Regions from separate parts of the Tepidibacter aestuarii genome, predicted to be linked through region 3. Evidence: riboswitches for the same ligand, from Rfam matches in the RefSeq annotation. Region 3 holds a riboswitch; each other region holds the start of a gene.

Region 1 (4,932 bases), 670 kb from region 3:
TTATTCTTTAAAACCTTTTTAACAGCATTTACTTGACCCAAACCTCCGTCAAGCAATATTAAATCTGGATAATTGCCAGATTCTAACCTTCTACTAACTATCTCTTGCATAGATGCATAATCATTTGGCCCTATAACAGATTGAATCTTATATCTTCTATACTCTTTTTTATCTTTCTTTCCATCTGTAAATACAACCATACTACCTACTGAATCTACTCCTTGTATATTAGATATATCGTATGCTTCTATTCTACTTGGCTTTTTATCTAAATTAATTAATTCTTTTATTTGGTCTAAAACACCTACAGTCTTTTCAAACTTAATTTTTTCTAGATTGGTGAACTTTTCTAATGACTCTAAAGCATTTTTCCTAACCATATTTATAAGATCTTTCTTTTCTCCTCTTTTAGGTATCTTAATATCTACCTTCTTATTTTTAATACCACTTAGCCATTTCTTTATTATCTCCATATCTTCTATTTCATTTTCTATTATTAACTCTTGAGGTATAAATACACCAGATGAATAAAATTGTTTTATAAAAGAAGCCATTACTTCTTCTCTTTCATTATCAAGTACACCTTTTAGTATATAATGTTCTCTACCAACTATTTTTCCATTTCTAATAAAAAATATTTGAACACAAGCTTCATCATTTAGGTTTGACATAGCTATTACATCTTGATTTATATCATTAGTAGATACTATTTTTTGTGTTTGTATTATATTCTCAATACTTATTATCTTATCTCTGTATTTTGCCGCTTTTTCAAACTCAAAATTCTTTGAACATAATTCCATATTCATTTGTAGATCTTTTTTGAGGTTTTCTATTTTGCCAGACAGAATCATTATTATCTCATCTATCATTTCCATATATTCTTGTTTAGTAACATTGCCGGTACATGGACCTATACATCTTTTAATATGATGATTAAGGCATGGTCTTTGTTTTCTTTGTATAGCTTTATTTATATCTATACTGCATGTTCTTATAGGATACATATTTTTTATAAGCTCTAAAGTTTGATTAAGAGCACTTATATTAGTATAAGGTCCAAAATATTTAGCCTTGTCCTTCTTTATCTTTCTAACCTTTAACACTCTTGGATAATCTTCGTTTAATGTTATCTTTATATAAGGATAAGTCTTATCATCTCTTAATAAAACATTGTATTTAGGTCTATATTCCTTTATTAAATTACATTCAAGTATCAATGCTTCAATTTCTGAATCCGTAATTATATATTCAAATTCAGTAATGTTTTTAACCATAGATTTTACTTTTAATGTATGGTTCTTTGATACAAAATACTGTCTTACTCTATTTTTTAAGGAAATAGCTTTTCCTACATATATAACATTTTTATATTTATCCTTCATTATATATACACCTGGTGAACTAGGTAGATTCTTTAACTGTTCCTTTATGTCAAACATATTATTCACTCCTTATGACTTATTATAATTAATTTTTTGAAATTTTAAAATAAAAAAGTCCCTACTTTAAAGATTTTATATATAAACTTTTTTAAATATACATATATTACAAAATTTGATAGTTCCCAAAATATAAGTTTGTGATATAATAATAATAACTAAAGTTTTATAATATAATATATAATAACTAAAATTAAGGAGTGTGATTTCTGACATGTCCAACGGTGACAGGTCTGTTCCAACCCGAGTCAAAGACTATTCAGCATGTTTATCAATACTATTAATAATGTACTTTATTTCTAGTTTTTTAATCGGAATATTTTAAAAAAAGTCTACCTATTTAGGTAGACTTTTTTTATATATAATTAAATGACTATGCTTACAACTATTTTTAGCAACGGAGTTCAGAGAACTCATTGCGAAATAAGCTATGCATTAGCATACAGCGAATTTTAACTTACAACTTGACTTGCTTTCTTAGCTTTAGATTCAAGATTTGGATATCCAAGTGATATAGCTAATATTCCAAATATAAATATTAATATAGGATAGTGTAAATACTTCATTATATCTAAAGGCGATATAGATGCAAGACCTGCTGCTATCAATATCTGTGCTCCATATGGAATTATCCCTTGGCAAGATGCTGCAAATATATCTAATATACTAGCACTTCTTCTTGGGTCTATATCATATTCTACAGCTATATCTTTTGCTATAGGACCTGCCATAACTATTGCTATAGTGTTATTAGCAGTACATATATCTACAATACTTACAATAGCTGCTATCCCAAATTCTGCACCCTTTTTTGTCTTTATTCTACTTCTTATAAACTCTAATATAAACTGTATTCCTCCATTGAATTTTATAAGTTCAACTACTCCACCAACTATTATAGCTATCATAGCTAAATCTTCCATTCCAGAAATTCCAGTGGCTATAGCCTGTATAAATCCAAATAATCCAAATGATTTATAATAAAGACCTACAGCTCCTGCAAATAAAATACCTCCACCTAATATTATAAATACATTTACTCCAAATAAAGCTGCCACTAGTACAGATAAATACGGTAATACCTTTACTATTTCATAAGTATATTCAGTATCTAAGCTAAGTTGATTTCCAGATGTTATAACTCCTAGAATTATTGCAGTTATAATAGCTGCTGGTAAAGTTATAATAAAGTTAACTTTAAACTTATCTCTCATTTCACAACCTTGAGTTCTAATAGCTGCAATAGTAGTATCCGAAATCATAGATAAATTGTCTCCAAACATTCCACCACCAACTACTGCCCCAAGCGCTAATCCAGTTGGGATTGATATCTTTTCAGCAACTCCTATAGCAATTGGTGCAAGTGCTACTATAGTTCCTACAGATGTTCCCATTGAAAAAGATATAAAACATGCAATAATGAATAATCCAACTATCAATAGATTTTCAGGTAGAATAGATAAGCTTAAATTTACAGTAGCATCTACTCCTCCCATTTCTTTTGCTACATTTCCAAATGCTCCAGCTAATATAAATATAATTGCCATAAGTATAATATTACTTTCTCCTGCACCTTTACAAAATACATCTATCTTAGTAGATATACTCTCTTTTGAATTCATAAATAAAGCAACAGCTGCTGATATTAAAAAAGCTACAATAACAGGCATCTTATAAAAATCATTAGTTATAACTCCAGATCCTATAAAAATAATTAAAAATACTGCCAAAGGTAATAATGCCCAAGGATTTCCTGTTTTTTTGTTCATAGTATACACTCCTTCACTAAATTAATGTAGTATAGTTCTAAAGCGATTTAGTTATTACTTTTTTTATACTATGTATTTAACTTAAATATAAAAAAGAGTCTTCCCTAAATCGAGAAGACTCTAATAGCCAAACTTAAACTATCATCATCTTCTCATCTCTCAAAGCTACAAGCTTTGTTGGACTTGGCACCTTTTCAAACCGTGTTTGAAGGTTGCCGAGACTTCATAGGGCCATTCCCTCCGTCTCTCTTGATAAGAAGTAAAAATTTATTTAATTTTCTTATTCTCTAATGATACAATCATATTGTAAATTTGTCAAGAAATTATTTTTGAGATTTTTGAAGTGCATCTTGAATAGCACCCTTTATACCTTCACTGCTCTTACTAGCACCAGTTACATTATCAACCTCACTTTTACCATTTTCTAATATTTGACTCTTTATACCGTCAAATGCTTTATCTGCATATCCAGCAGTCTCATTTTGCGAAAGCATTTTTATATCTGCTATTTTATTGTTATCTATAGTTAGTTCGATCTTTATGTTACTACTATTACCTTCTCCTTCACCTATATAAGTTCCATTTTTGTATGTATTTCCTTCATTTATAACACTAACTTCCTTTGATGCACAGCCTGTTGCAAATAACGAAGTAATAACTGCAAGCAAGCATATTGATTTAAGTCTTCTCATAACATTTCTCCTTGTTATTAATAGTCATTTTCACTTAATTAATATTATCATTTTCATTCTATATTGTCAACATTATAAATAATACAAACTAATAAAAATTTATTATATCTATAAAGACAAAAAAATAAAACAAAATAGCTATTTTGTTTTATTTAATTTGTGAATTGTTACAGTTACAGTATCATTCCCCTCAAATATTATTTTATTAGCCTTAAATTCACCATCTTTAAAAGAATAATCAATAATAATATATCCTAGGTACTTTAAAGACTCAGTCTCAACTCCTACATCCACTATTAATTTATTATCTATCAAGTAATAATCTATATAATCTGTATAGTAAATTTTTAAAACTTCACTAGGGTTAGTTCCTAAAAACTCATTAGGAATAGTCCCTATTTTTATACTATAAATAATATCATTTATTTTTATTGCTACTTCTTTTTTAGATAATATTTTAGTCTCAACGTTGTCTTTAATTATCTCTAAAGCATTTTTAACTTTATACTCTGTGAGTTCTTCACAATTTATAATATGAACTTTTCTAATCCAGCTACCTGTTCCCCTTCCTTCACTTAATATAACAACTAGTTCCTTTTTATCATCATTATTTAAATCTAAATAATATAACTCAGGTAAATCCGAAGCCATAGATATGGTTTCCCAGTCAAAAAATTTGTTGACCCCATTTATACTTAGTACTAAACCTTGATACATGGGATCTTGTTCCTGTAAAGCGTACAAATAAATTTTTTCTTCAGGAATAGAAGCAATTATTTTAGGAATAGCATCAACATTAATATTTTCTCCTTGATTTTTTTCATCTAAATTTGCTGATTTTATATCATATATGCTATTGTTTTTTATAGTATTCATTTTACTATTTTCAGTCATTGCACTTGCTTTGCTGCCTGAAAATAAAATACTCAATACAAGAACTGTCATAAATATAAATATGTTTTTTCTCATTTCTACCTCCCCTTAATTAAATTTTGATATAGTCTTATTGTTATACTGTTTGTATTCTTA
Region 2 (4,932 bases), 1.3 Mb from region 3:
CAGCCGCCAAATATGTTTCCAAATCCACCTCTAAATAATCCACTATTTTCACTCATTCTATTACCTCCCATAAATTAATATTAAAAGGTTATTTCCTTCTCATTTATGTTATGAGGTTTCATCTAATTTTGTTACTCTTATAAGCGTTTTTTTTAATTTTTTTTGTATTTCATCTTGTGACATTCTATTGTATGTGTTGTAGTCATCTATATTTTGTTTTAGTTTTTCTTTATTATTGAATCTATTGTTTATAGCTGTTTTTAATTTTTCTAATGAAACCATTTTATAGTCAATATATGTTTCAACGGATTTATTATTTTCAATGCTCGATAAACCACTTTTTAAATTATCTATCCGTCTTATGTAATCATTTATATTGTCTTGATTAATATGATTGTCATTAAAATCTTCAACTATAAAATTAGTTTCTCTTATATACGGATTTATATTTTTGACGTCATTTATTAATTTGTTCTGATAGATACTCAAGTTCATACAAAAAAACAGTACGTACAATATAAATATAGCTGTAAATTTTCTCATAAATTTCCTCCTTAGTATTGCTTTCATTATATTTATATTCATATTTGTACAAGTTATTACAGTTATTTAACTTAAAATAAAAAATTTATATTGAAAAATTTTCAAACATGTAATAAACTACTATTAAAAATATTACTTTATTACGTTTTAGGAGGTAACAAATATGTTTGAAAAAGTAAAAGAGATAATAGCAGATCAATTAGGTGTAGATGATATAGCTTCTATAACACCAACAACTTCTTTAGTTAATGACTTAGAAGCTGATTCACTTGATGCTGTTGAAATAATGATGGCTCTTGAAGATGAATTTGATATTGAAATTCCAGATGAGCAAGCTGAAAATTTCAAAAATATAGGAGATATATGTACATATATCGAAGCTAATAAATAAAAAGGATAAGAGGAATTTTCCTCTTATTTTTTTTGAATTTGAAAATAAAGTTTATTAAAATGAGCACTATTTCAGACTGCCGACAAAATATTGTTAACAGTCTTTTTTCAAAGTGATTTAATAATAAATATTTTTAAAAAATTTATTTTTTATATTGACATCGGAGAAAATTTCCATTAAAATTGATTTTAAATTAAAAAAATTAAATATTTTTAAGTAACTCTTATCAAGAGTGGCGGAGGGATCAGGCCCTATGAAGCCCAGCAACAGCTAGTATCTACTAGAAATGTGCTAATTCCTGCAGTAATATTACTGAGAGATGAGGGAATAAAATAGTTATACATAACTATTGTAATCTAACAACCATTTCTCAAAGACTATAGAAATGGTTGTTTTTTTATTCTTCTCATTTTAAAATTCAAATTTTAAAAGGAGGATTAGATATGAAAGAAAGAAAATTAAATTTTGAAACACTATGCATACATGGAGGATACAACCCAAAACCAGGAGAACCTAGAATATTGCCTATAATACAAAGTACAACATACAAATATGAAGATTCCGATCATGTTGCAGCTTTATTTGATTTAAAAGAAGAAGGTCATATGTATTCTAGAATAAGTAATCCAACAGTTGCTTCATTTGAGAAAAAAATAGCTCTTTTAGAAGGTGGTGTTGGTGCAGTCGCTGTATCGTCTGGTCAAAGTGCTACAGCTTTAGCCATTTTAAATATATGTACAAATGGAGATCATATTTTAGCTTCATCTACTTTATACGGAGGAACCTTTACTCTTATTTCTTCAACGCTTAAAAAATTTGGAATAGATGTTACGTTTGTAGATCCAAATTTGCCTAAAGAAAAAATACTAGAATATGCAAAAGAAAACACTAAATTAGTTTTTGGTGAAAGCATTGGAAATCCTGGACTTAATATTTTAGATTTTGATAAGTTTTCACAAATAGCCAAAACAATAAAAGTTCCCTTTATTGTAGACAATACTCTAATTACTCCATATCTTCTAAAACCTCTTGAACTTGGCGCTAATATAGTAATTCATTCAGCTACTAAATATATAGATGGTCATGCTTCAAGTATTGGAGGAGTAATTGTAGATGGAGGAAATTTCGATTGGACTAGTGGCAAATTTGATGAATTAGTATCCCCAGACCCAACGTATAACGGAATTAGTTATGTAGAAAAGTTTAAAGATCTAGCTTATATAACCAAGCTTAGAGTTCAACTTCTTAGAGATTTAGGAAATTGTCTAAGTCCTTTTAACTCTTTTCTATTCAATTTTGGAGTTGAAACACTTCACCTTAGAATGCAAAGACATAGTGAAAATGCATTAAAGTTAGCTAATTTTTTAGAAAAACATAGAAATGTAAAATGGGTTAACTACCCCTATCTTAAAAATAGCAAAACTTATGATAATGCACAAAAATATCTAAAAAAAGGCGCAAGCGGTATTCTAACCTTCGGTATTCAAGGTGGAATTGATAATGCTAAATCTTTTATTAAAAATTTACAACTTACTTCCCTAGTAGTTCATGTGGCAGACACCAGAACTAGTGTACTTCACCCTGCTAGTACAACTCATCGTCAACTAAGTGAGAAAGATCAATTAAACGCAGGAGTTACAACTGATTTAATTAGAGTCTCAGTTGGAATTGAAAGTATTGATGATATAATAAAAGATTTTAATAGTGCTTTAAACAATATATAATTCGAGGTGATATAAATGGTTTCAGTAGCGATTTTAGGAAATGGAGTTGTAGGCTCTGGGGTTTGTGAGCTTATTAATAAGAATAATAATAATATAAAACTATCAAAAATTTTGGTTAGAGATATAGATAAACATAAAAATGATAAAAATCACAGTATTATAACAGATAAAATTGAAGATGTTTTTGCTGAAGATATAGATATAGTTGTAGAACTGATAGGTGGAATACACCCTGCTTATGAATATATAAAAAAATCTTTGAATAATAAAAAACACGTTATTACTGCAAATAAAGATTTGATTTCAAAGTATGGAGAAGAACTTTTAGAGATTGCTTATGAAAACAATGTAAAACTTTATTTTGAAGCAAGTGTTGGTGGAGGAATTCCGATAATTAAAAATATTAAAAATTACTTAGTAAGTAATGAAATCAAAAGTATAAAAGGTATATTAAATGGAACTACAAATTTCATTTTAACAAAAATGGATAAAGAAAAAACCTCTTACAATAATGCTTTAAAAACAGCTCAAAAACTTGGATTTGCAGAATCTGACCCATCCTCCGATATCAAAGGATACGACAGTGCAAGAAAGCTTTCAATCCTTTCTACAATAGCTTATAAGAAAAAAGTTTGCTGGGAAAGTTTTAAAGTTGAAGGAATTCATGATATAACCGAAACCGATATAAAAAAAGCAAATAAATTAGGAGGCGTTATTAAACTTTTAGGTATAAGTACCTTTGAAGAAGGTAAAGTTTATGCAAGTGTTAGACCTGTTATAGTGACTAACAATTCTGAGTTTGCAAAAATAAATAATGAATACAACTCTATAATAGTAGAAGGTGATAGCGTTGGAAAACTTACATTCACTGGAAAAGGTGCTGGAAAACTCGCAACAGCTACCGCAGTATACTCAGATATAATGGACTCTATACAAAAAAAAGAAAATTCTTTTTTGTTTAATTACGAAAAAGCTTTTATTAAAAGTGATTCTAACGAACAATGTGATTGGTATATAAAAATCAACTATAAAAATTCACATACAGTATTGAATGAATTAACTGAATTTTTCAAAAATATAGATTTAGAAATTAATAAAAGAACTAATCAAATTCTTGCAGTGGTTAAATCTGAACATGAAAAATATATAAATGAAATATCAGATAAGTTACTACAATTAGAAGAAGTTACTACATTACGTTCTTTAATGATTTTAAATAATTAAGGGAGGGATATAAGATGCCTCTTTTAATACCTCAAAACAATTCTCTATACGAAGTTCTAACTTGTGAAGGTATATCTTTAATAGATAAATCTAGTTTTAATAAAAATATAAAACCGCTAAAAGTACTGATTTTAAATTTAATGCCTACAAAATCAGAAACTGAAATTCAGCTTCTTCGTGTTCTTGGATTTAATAATCACTATATAGAAATAACATTTTTAACAACCAAAACATATACATCTAAAAATACTTCTAAAGAGCATTTAGACACATTTTATAAAACTTTTGATGAAATAAAAGATGAATTTTTTGATGGTATGATTATAACTGGAGCTCCAGTTGAGCATTTAGAATTCGAAAATGTTATCTATTGGAATGAACTTAAAGATATAATGGATTATTCATCTAAAAATATAAAATCTACTTTTCATATATGTTGGGGAGCTCAAGCAGGACTTTACCATCATTATGGAATAAAAAAATACAATCTATCAAAAAAGGTTTTTGGTGTTTTTCCTCATAAGTCGAATAAGCCTTATTCAAAGTTACTCAATGGATTCGATGATGAATTTTTTGCTCCTCATTCAAGGTACTCCTATATAAAAAAAGATGATCTTTTAGGTTTAGATGATCTTGAAATATTATCTGAATCAGATGAAGCTGGTATATATATAGTAAAATCTAAGGATTTAAAAAATATATTCGTAACTGGTCATTCTGAGTATGACTCTTATACTTTATATAATGAGTATAAAAGAGATATTGATAGAAATATAGATATACAAATTCCTAAAAACTATTTTTTAAATGATAATCCAAATAATAAGCCTATTGTGAAATGGAGAAGTCATTCTAATTTATTGTTTTATAACTGGATAAAAATATTAAATTCATTGTAAAAAAATAAGAGGGATTCCCCTCTTATTTTTCCTCATAAAACTTTACATTCTTTATAACTATATCAACACTTCCGTCGGGATTCTTTTTCATCTGATACTTAAGAGCATCCTCAAACTCATCCATACTCCCCTTTATTTCAAATCCAGTGTC
Region 3 (4,932 bases):
GTACTAGGTTTATTTACAGCTGCTATCGGAAGTTGTGTATTTTTTGTTATATCAGTTATACTTACATCTGGTTTTAAGTAACTAAAGAAAACATTTTTATCTTTATCAACTAAGAACGATGAGTACTTATTTATTTGATAATGAGGATTTGATAAGACTTTACCATCCTTAACCATAGGCCCTAATGAAAATGCAGGACTTGACATACTAAAGAAGTCTCCGTTTATAGCGGCTAGTATATCGCCATTATCTTTATTTAGAGAATCATTTTTTACCATATCACTGACTTTTTGAGTCTTACTAAACCCGTCTTTGTTGAATAATAAATCTAATTTTATGTCAGGATTATCTAAGTCTACATAAACTAGATTTATATTTTGTATACCGCTTTCTGTGAAAGAGTAAACATTTTTATATGTTACGCCCTTTGCAAGCATTATTTCTTTTTGACTTTCTCTTATAACTGAGTTTGCAAATATACTAGTTGAAGATGAAAGTATAAAGAAACCTGCTAACATAAAGCTTATAAGTTTTTTATTCATAAAAATCACTCCTTTTCTAATGACTCAGGTTTAAACCATAATTGAGTTTGTTCTTTATTTTGCATAGCTTTAAGCATTTTCTTTTTAAAATCGGGAACCTTACCTCCTAGGTCTCGTACAATTTCATTTGCAAATTCTCTTTTTGTCTTGCCGTCAACAGGGCAAGGGCTTTTGAGAACTGGTAGACTATTTCGTTCAACTGATTCTATTATGCTTTTCTCTGATATATATATTAAGGGTCTAATAGTAGTTATATCTGTTCTATCAAGGTATGTAACTGGCTTGAATGTATTAATTCTTCCTTCGTAGAACATGCTTAAAAATAAAGTTGATATTCCATCGTCAAGGTGGTGTCCTAGTGCTATTTTATTTATTCCTCTTTTTTTTGCTTCGTCATTTAAAGCTCCTCTTCTCATTTTAGAGCATAATGAACAGGGGTTAGACTCTTTTCTTTCATCGAATACTATTTTAGATATTTCGGTTTTGATTATAGTATAGGGAACATCTATTTCCTTTAAAAATTTTTTAGCAGCATCCAAATTCATATTTTCAAACCCAGGGTCTACTGTTATAGCTTCTAGCTCGAATTTATTAGGAGAGAATCTTTGAAATAATTTAAGTGCGTATATAAGAGATATACTATCTTTTCCTCCAGAGAATCCTACTGCTATTTTATCGTTATCCTGTATCATAGTGTAATCATCACAGGCACGCCTTATTTTTCCAAGTATTTTTTTCATTTTGCCACTCCTTGTTATGTAGTTGCAATTCAAATATTTACCTTACAAAGAATATAATGTAAGTGGAAAACTTTAGTATGTATACAATATTTGAATCTATACAATGAGTTTATATTAAAAATAATATAAATTCAATTACAATAAGATTAAATTTTAATATATAATAGAGGTATTGAATTTTGAAAATGAGGAGTGACAATATCAATGATTTCAGAATATATACATTTGATTCTTATATCTATGGTTCCTATAATTGAACTTAGAGGGGCTATACCTGTAGGTATAATTCAAAATTTAAATCCTATATATGTCTACATATCGTGTGTTATAGGAGCTATAATTCCAGCTCCGTTTTTGATAATGTTTTTTAAGGATTTACTTAAGTGGTTAAAAAAGAATAAATATTTTAAATGGTTTGGAGATTTCTTAGATAATAAGGTAAATAAGAACAGTGATAAGATAATGAAAAGAAAATTATTGGGCATAATACTATTTGTTGGAATACCTCTTCCTACTACGGGAACATGGACGGCAGCCATGGTTGCCTCTGTTTTCAACATGAGGATTAAAGATGCTGTACTAGGAATTGTTATTGGTAATATATTAGCTGGAATGATAGTTTCGTTTATTACATTAAATTTTACTTAAATACTGATTGACAAATGAATTTTAAAATAGTATTATAGACTGAGTCAGTTAATTGAATACAATCTTAATACCTTATTAAGAGAGGTGGAGGGAATAGGCCCGATGAAACCCAGCAACCATCCAGTAATGGAGAATGGTGCTAATTCCTACAAAGCTAAGCTTTGGAAGATGAGGTCTAATTTAAGTTCGAATTAGTCTCTTCTTTTGCGGAAGAGATTTTTTTATGTATAAAATAAAAAATTATATTGAAAATACAATATAGATAAATAAAAATAGGGAGGTACTAAAATGGCTAAAAGATTATTTACTTCAGAATCAGTTACGGAGGGGCATCCAGATAAAATATGTGACCAAATATCGGATTCAATATTAGATGCATTACTTGAGCAAGATCCTAACTCAAGAGTTGCTTGTGAGACATCAGTTACTACAGGACTTGTTTTAATATCAGGTGAAATATCTACTAGTGCTTACGTAGATATTCAAAAGGTTGTTAGAAATAGAATTAAAGAAATAGGATATGATAGAGCTAAGTATGGCTTTGATGGAGATACTTGTGCAGTACTTCTTGCTATAGATGAGCAGTCTTCTGATATCGCCATGGGAGTTGATGAAGCATTAGAGAGTAAAGAAGGAAAGATGGATGATGAGGTTGAAGCAGTAGGAGCAGGAGACCAAGGTATAATGTTTGGATTTGCTTGTGATGAGACAGAAGAGTTAATGCCTATGCCTATATCTTTATCTCACAAATTATCTAGAAAATTATCAGAAGTTAGAAAAAATGGTACTTTAAATTACTTAAGACCAGATGGTAAGACTCAGGTTACAGTTGAGTATGATGGAGATAAGGTTGTAAGAGTAGATACTGTTTTAATATCAACTCAACACAGTCCAGAAGTAACTAGAGAACAAATAGAGAAAGATTTAATAGAGCATGTTATAAATCCTGTTATACCAGAAGAATTATTAGTTGATACTAGAATATTAGTTAATCCAACAGGAAGATTCGTTATAGGAGGACCTTGTGGAGATGCAGGTCTTACAGGAAGAAAGATAATAGTAGATACTTACGGTGGATACTCAAGACACGGTGGTGGAGCTTTCTCAGGAAAAGATGCTACTAAGGTTGATAGATCAGCAGCTTATGCAGCAAGATATGTTGCTAAGAACATAGTTGCAGCAGGACTTGCTAAGAAATGTGAACTAGAGTTAGCTTATGCAATAGGTGTTGCAGAGCCTGTATCTATAATGGTTGAGACATTTGGAACTGGTAAAGTTTCAGAAGAAAAACTAGTAGAGCTTGTTAAGAAGCACTTTGATTTAAGACCAGGAGCTATAATAAGAGATCTAGATCTTAAAAAGCCTGTATTCAGACATACAGCAGCTTATGGACACTTTGGAAGAACTGATTTTGATTTTGCTTGGGAGAGAACTGATAAGGCTGAAATACTTAAAAAAGAAGCATTACAATAATATATTTTTTATAAAAGAGGCTTGAATAAGCCTCTTTTATTTTGCTTAAAAGTATATATAAATACAAGATTATAGAATTCAAAATTTATGGACAATATCATAAATAAAAGAAAGTAAAATATTACAGCATCAATTATTTGATATAATAGTAGTATTATAATTATTTAGGAGAAGATATTATGGAAAAAATAAAGGGAATGGTAGTTGAGATTGTATTTAAAAACGATGATAATGGATATACAGTAGCCGCCCTTGAACACTCAAATGATGAAGTTACTATAGTAGGATGTATGCCAACTATAACAGTAGGTGAAACTATTGAAGTTGATGGCAAATGGATAAATCATAAGATGTATGGACCTCAATTTGAAGTGAGTTCATTTATTCCTTGCACACCTGAATCTGAGGAAGGAATATATATATATTTATCATCTGGAATGATAAAGGGGATAGGTCCTAAGATGGCTAGAAAAATAGTAGAGATATTTGGACTAAACACACTGGATGTAATACAAATGAATCCTGAAAAACTAACCAGTGTGGATGGAATAGGAAAGAAGAAGGCAGAGACAATAGGAAAGAGCTTTCAAGATAATAGAGAACTTAGAAACTTGATAATAAGTTTATCAAAGTACGGAATAACTCCTAATTACTGTCTTAAAATATATAAAAAATATAAAAACAAATCTATTCAGATAGTGGAGACAAACCCATATAAACTAGCGGAAGATATAAGAGGTATAGGATTTAAGCTTGCTGATAATATAGCAACAAAAATGGGTATAGATCCTTATTCAAAAGATAGAATAGCACAAGGTATAATATATACACTAACTCAAAGTTTAAGCGAGGGACATACGTACTTACCTAAAAGTAAGCTTTTAAAAGAATCTTCTAAATTACTCGAAATAGAAGTTGAATATATAAAAGATGTTATATTTAAACTTGCACTCGATCAAAAAATTCAAATAGAAAAGGGACCTATAGAAGATAACATATATTTGATTCCATATTACATATCTGAAAACGGAGTCTGTAAGAAATTAATAGAGCTTTCTCAATATGAATTCGACGATTTGAAATTAGATATAAATGAAGAAATATCTTTAATAGAAAAAGAAGATGATATAACTCTTGCAAAAAATCAAAAGGAAGCAGTAATACAAGCGCTGCAAAAAGGGGTTTTGGTAGTAACTGGAGGTCCTGGAACTGGAAAGACCACTACAATAAATACTATAATAAAGATATTTGAAAATTTAAAAATGAATATATATTTAGCAGCACCAACTGGAAGAGCTGCAAAGAGAATGAGCGAAACAACGGGAAAAGAATCTAAGACTATACATAGATTACTTGAAATGGGATACTCATCAGAAGATGAAGAAATGGTATTTATGAAGGGGGAAGACGACCAACTTGATGCAGATGTTGTTATAATAGATGAGGTATCTATGGTAGATATCTTACTCATGTATAATCTTCTTAAGGCTATAAAGGCTGGAACCAGAGTAATATTGGTTGGTGATTCA

Evidence for each region. A riboswitch is a leader RNA that binds a small molecule or an ion and turns the genes downstream of it on or off. The one in region 3 is predicted to bind S-adenosylmethionine.
Region 1: another riboswitch for S-adenosylmethionine. It lies ahead of M2214_RS14995 (Na+/H+ antiporter NhaC family protein); the one in region 3 lies ahead of metK (methionine adenosyltransferase).
Region 2: another riboswitch for S-adenosylmethionine. It lies ahead of M2214_RS12170 (O-acetylhomoserine aminocarboxypropyltransferase/cysteine synthase family protein); the one in region 3 lies ahead of metK (methionine adenosyltransferase).

The regions. Positions count from the first base shown of each region.
Region 1 covers NZ_OW235315.1:3,083,202-3,088,133, forward strand. The annotation lists gene uvrC (excinuclease ABC subunit UvrC) at 1-1,442, opposite strand, end outside; gene M2214_RS14995 (Na+/H+ antiporter NhaC family protein) at 1,895-3,211, opposite strand; SAM riboswitch class I at 3,361-3,470, opposite strand; gene M2214_RS15000 (FMN-binding protein) at 3,535-3,903, opposite strand; gene M2214_RS15005 (hypothetical protein) at 4,042-4,872, opposite strand.
Region 2 covers NZ_OW235315.1:2,444,864-2,449,795, forward strand. The annotation lists gene M2214_RS12155 (hypothetical protein) at 1-56, opposite strand, end outside; gene M2214_RS12160 (hypothetical protein) at 109-543, opposite strand; gene acpP (acyl carrier protein) at 707-934, shown strand; SAM riboswitch class I at 1,155-1,260, shown strand; gene M2214_RS12170 (O-acetylhomoserine aminocarboxypropyltransferase/cysteine synthase family protein) at 1,378-2,658, shown strand; gene M2214_RS12175 (homoserine dehydrogenase) at 2,674-3,882, shown strand; gene M2214_RS12180 (homoserine O-succinyltransferase) at 3,897-4,781, shown strand; gene M2214_RS12185 (nucleoid-associated protein) at 4,804-4,932, opposite strand, start outside.
Region 3 covers NZ_OW235315.1:122,164-127,095, forward strand. The annotation lists gene M2214_RS00635 (phosphodiester glycosidase family protein) at 1-542, opposite strand, end outside; gene M2214_RS00640 (tRNA 2-thiocytidine biosynthesis TtcA family protein) at 548-1,282, opposite strand; gene M2214_RS00645 (COG2426 family protein) at 1,487-1,930, shown strand; SAM riboswitch class I at 2,000-2,105, shown strand; gene metK (methionine adenosyltransferase) at 2,219-3,403, shown strand; gene recD2 (SF1B family DNA helicase RecD2) at 3,583-4,932, shown strand, end outside.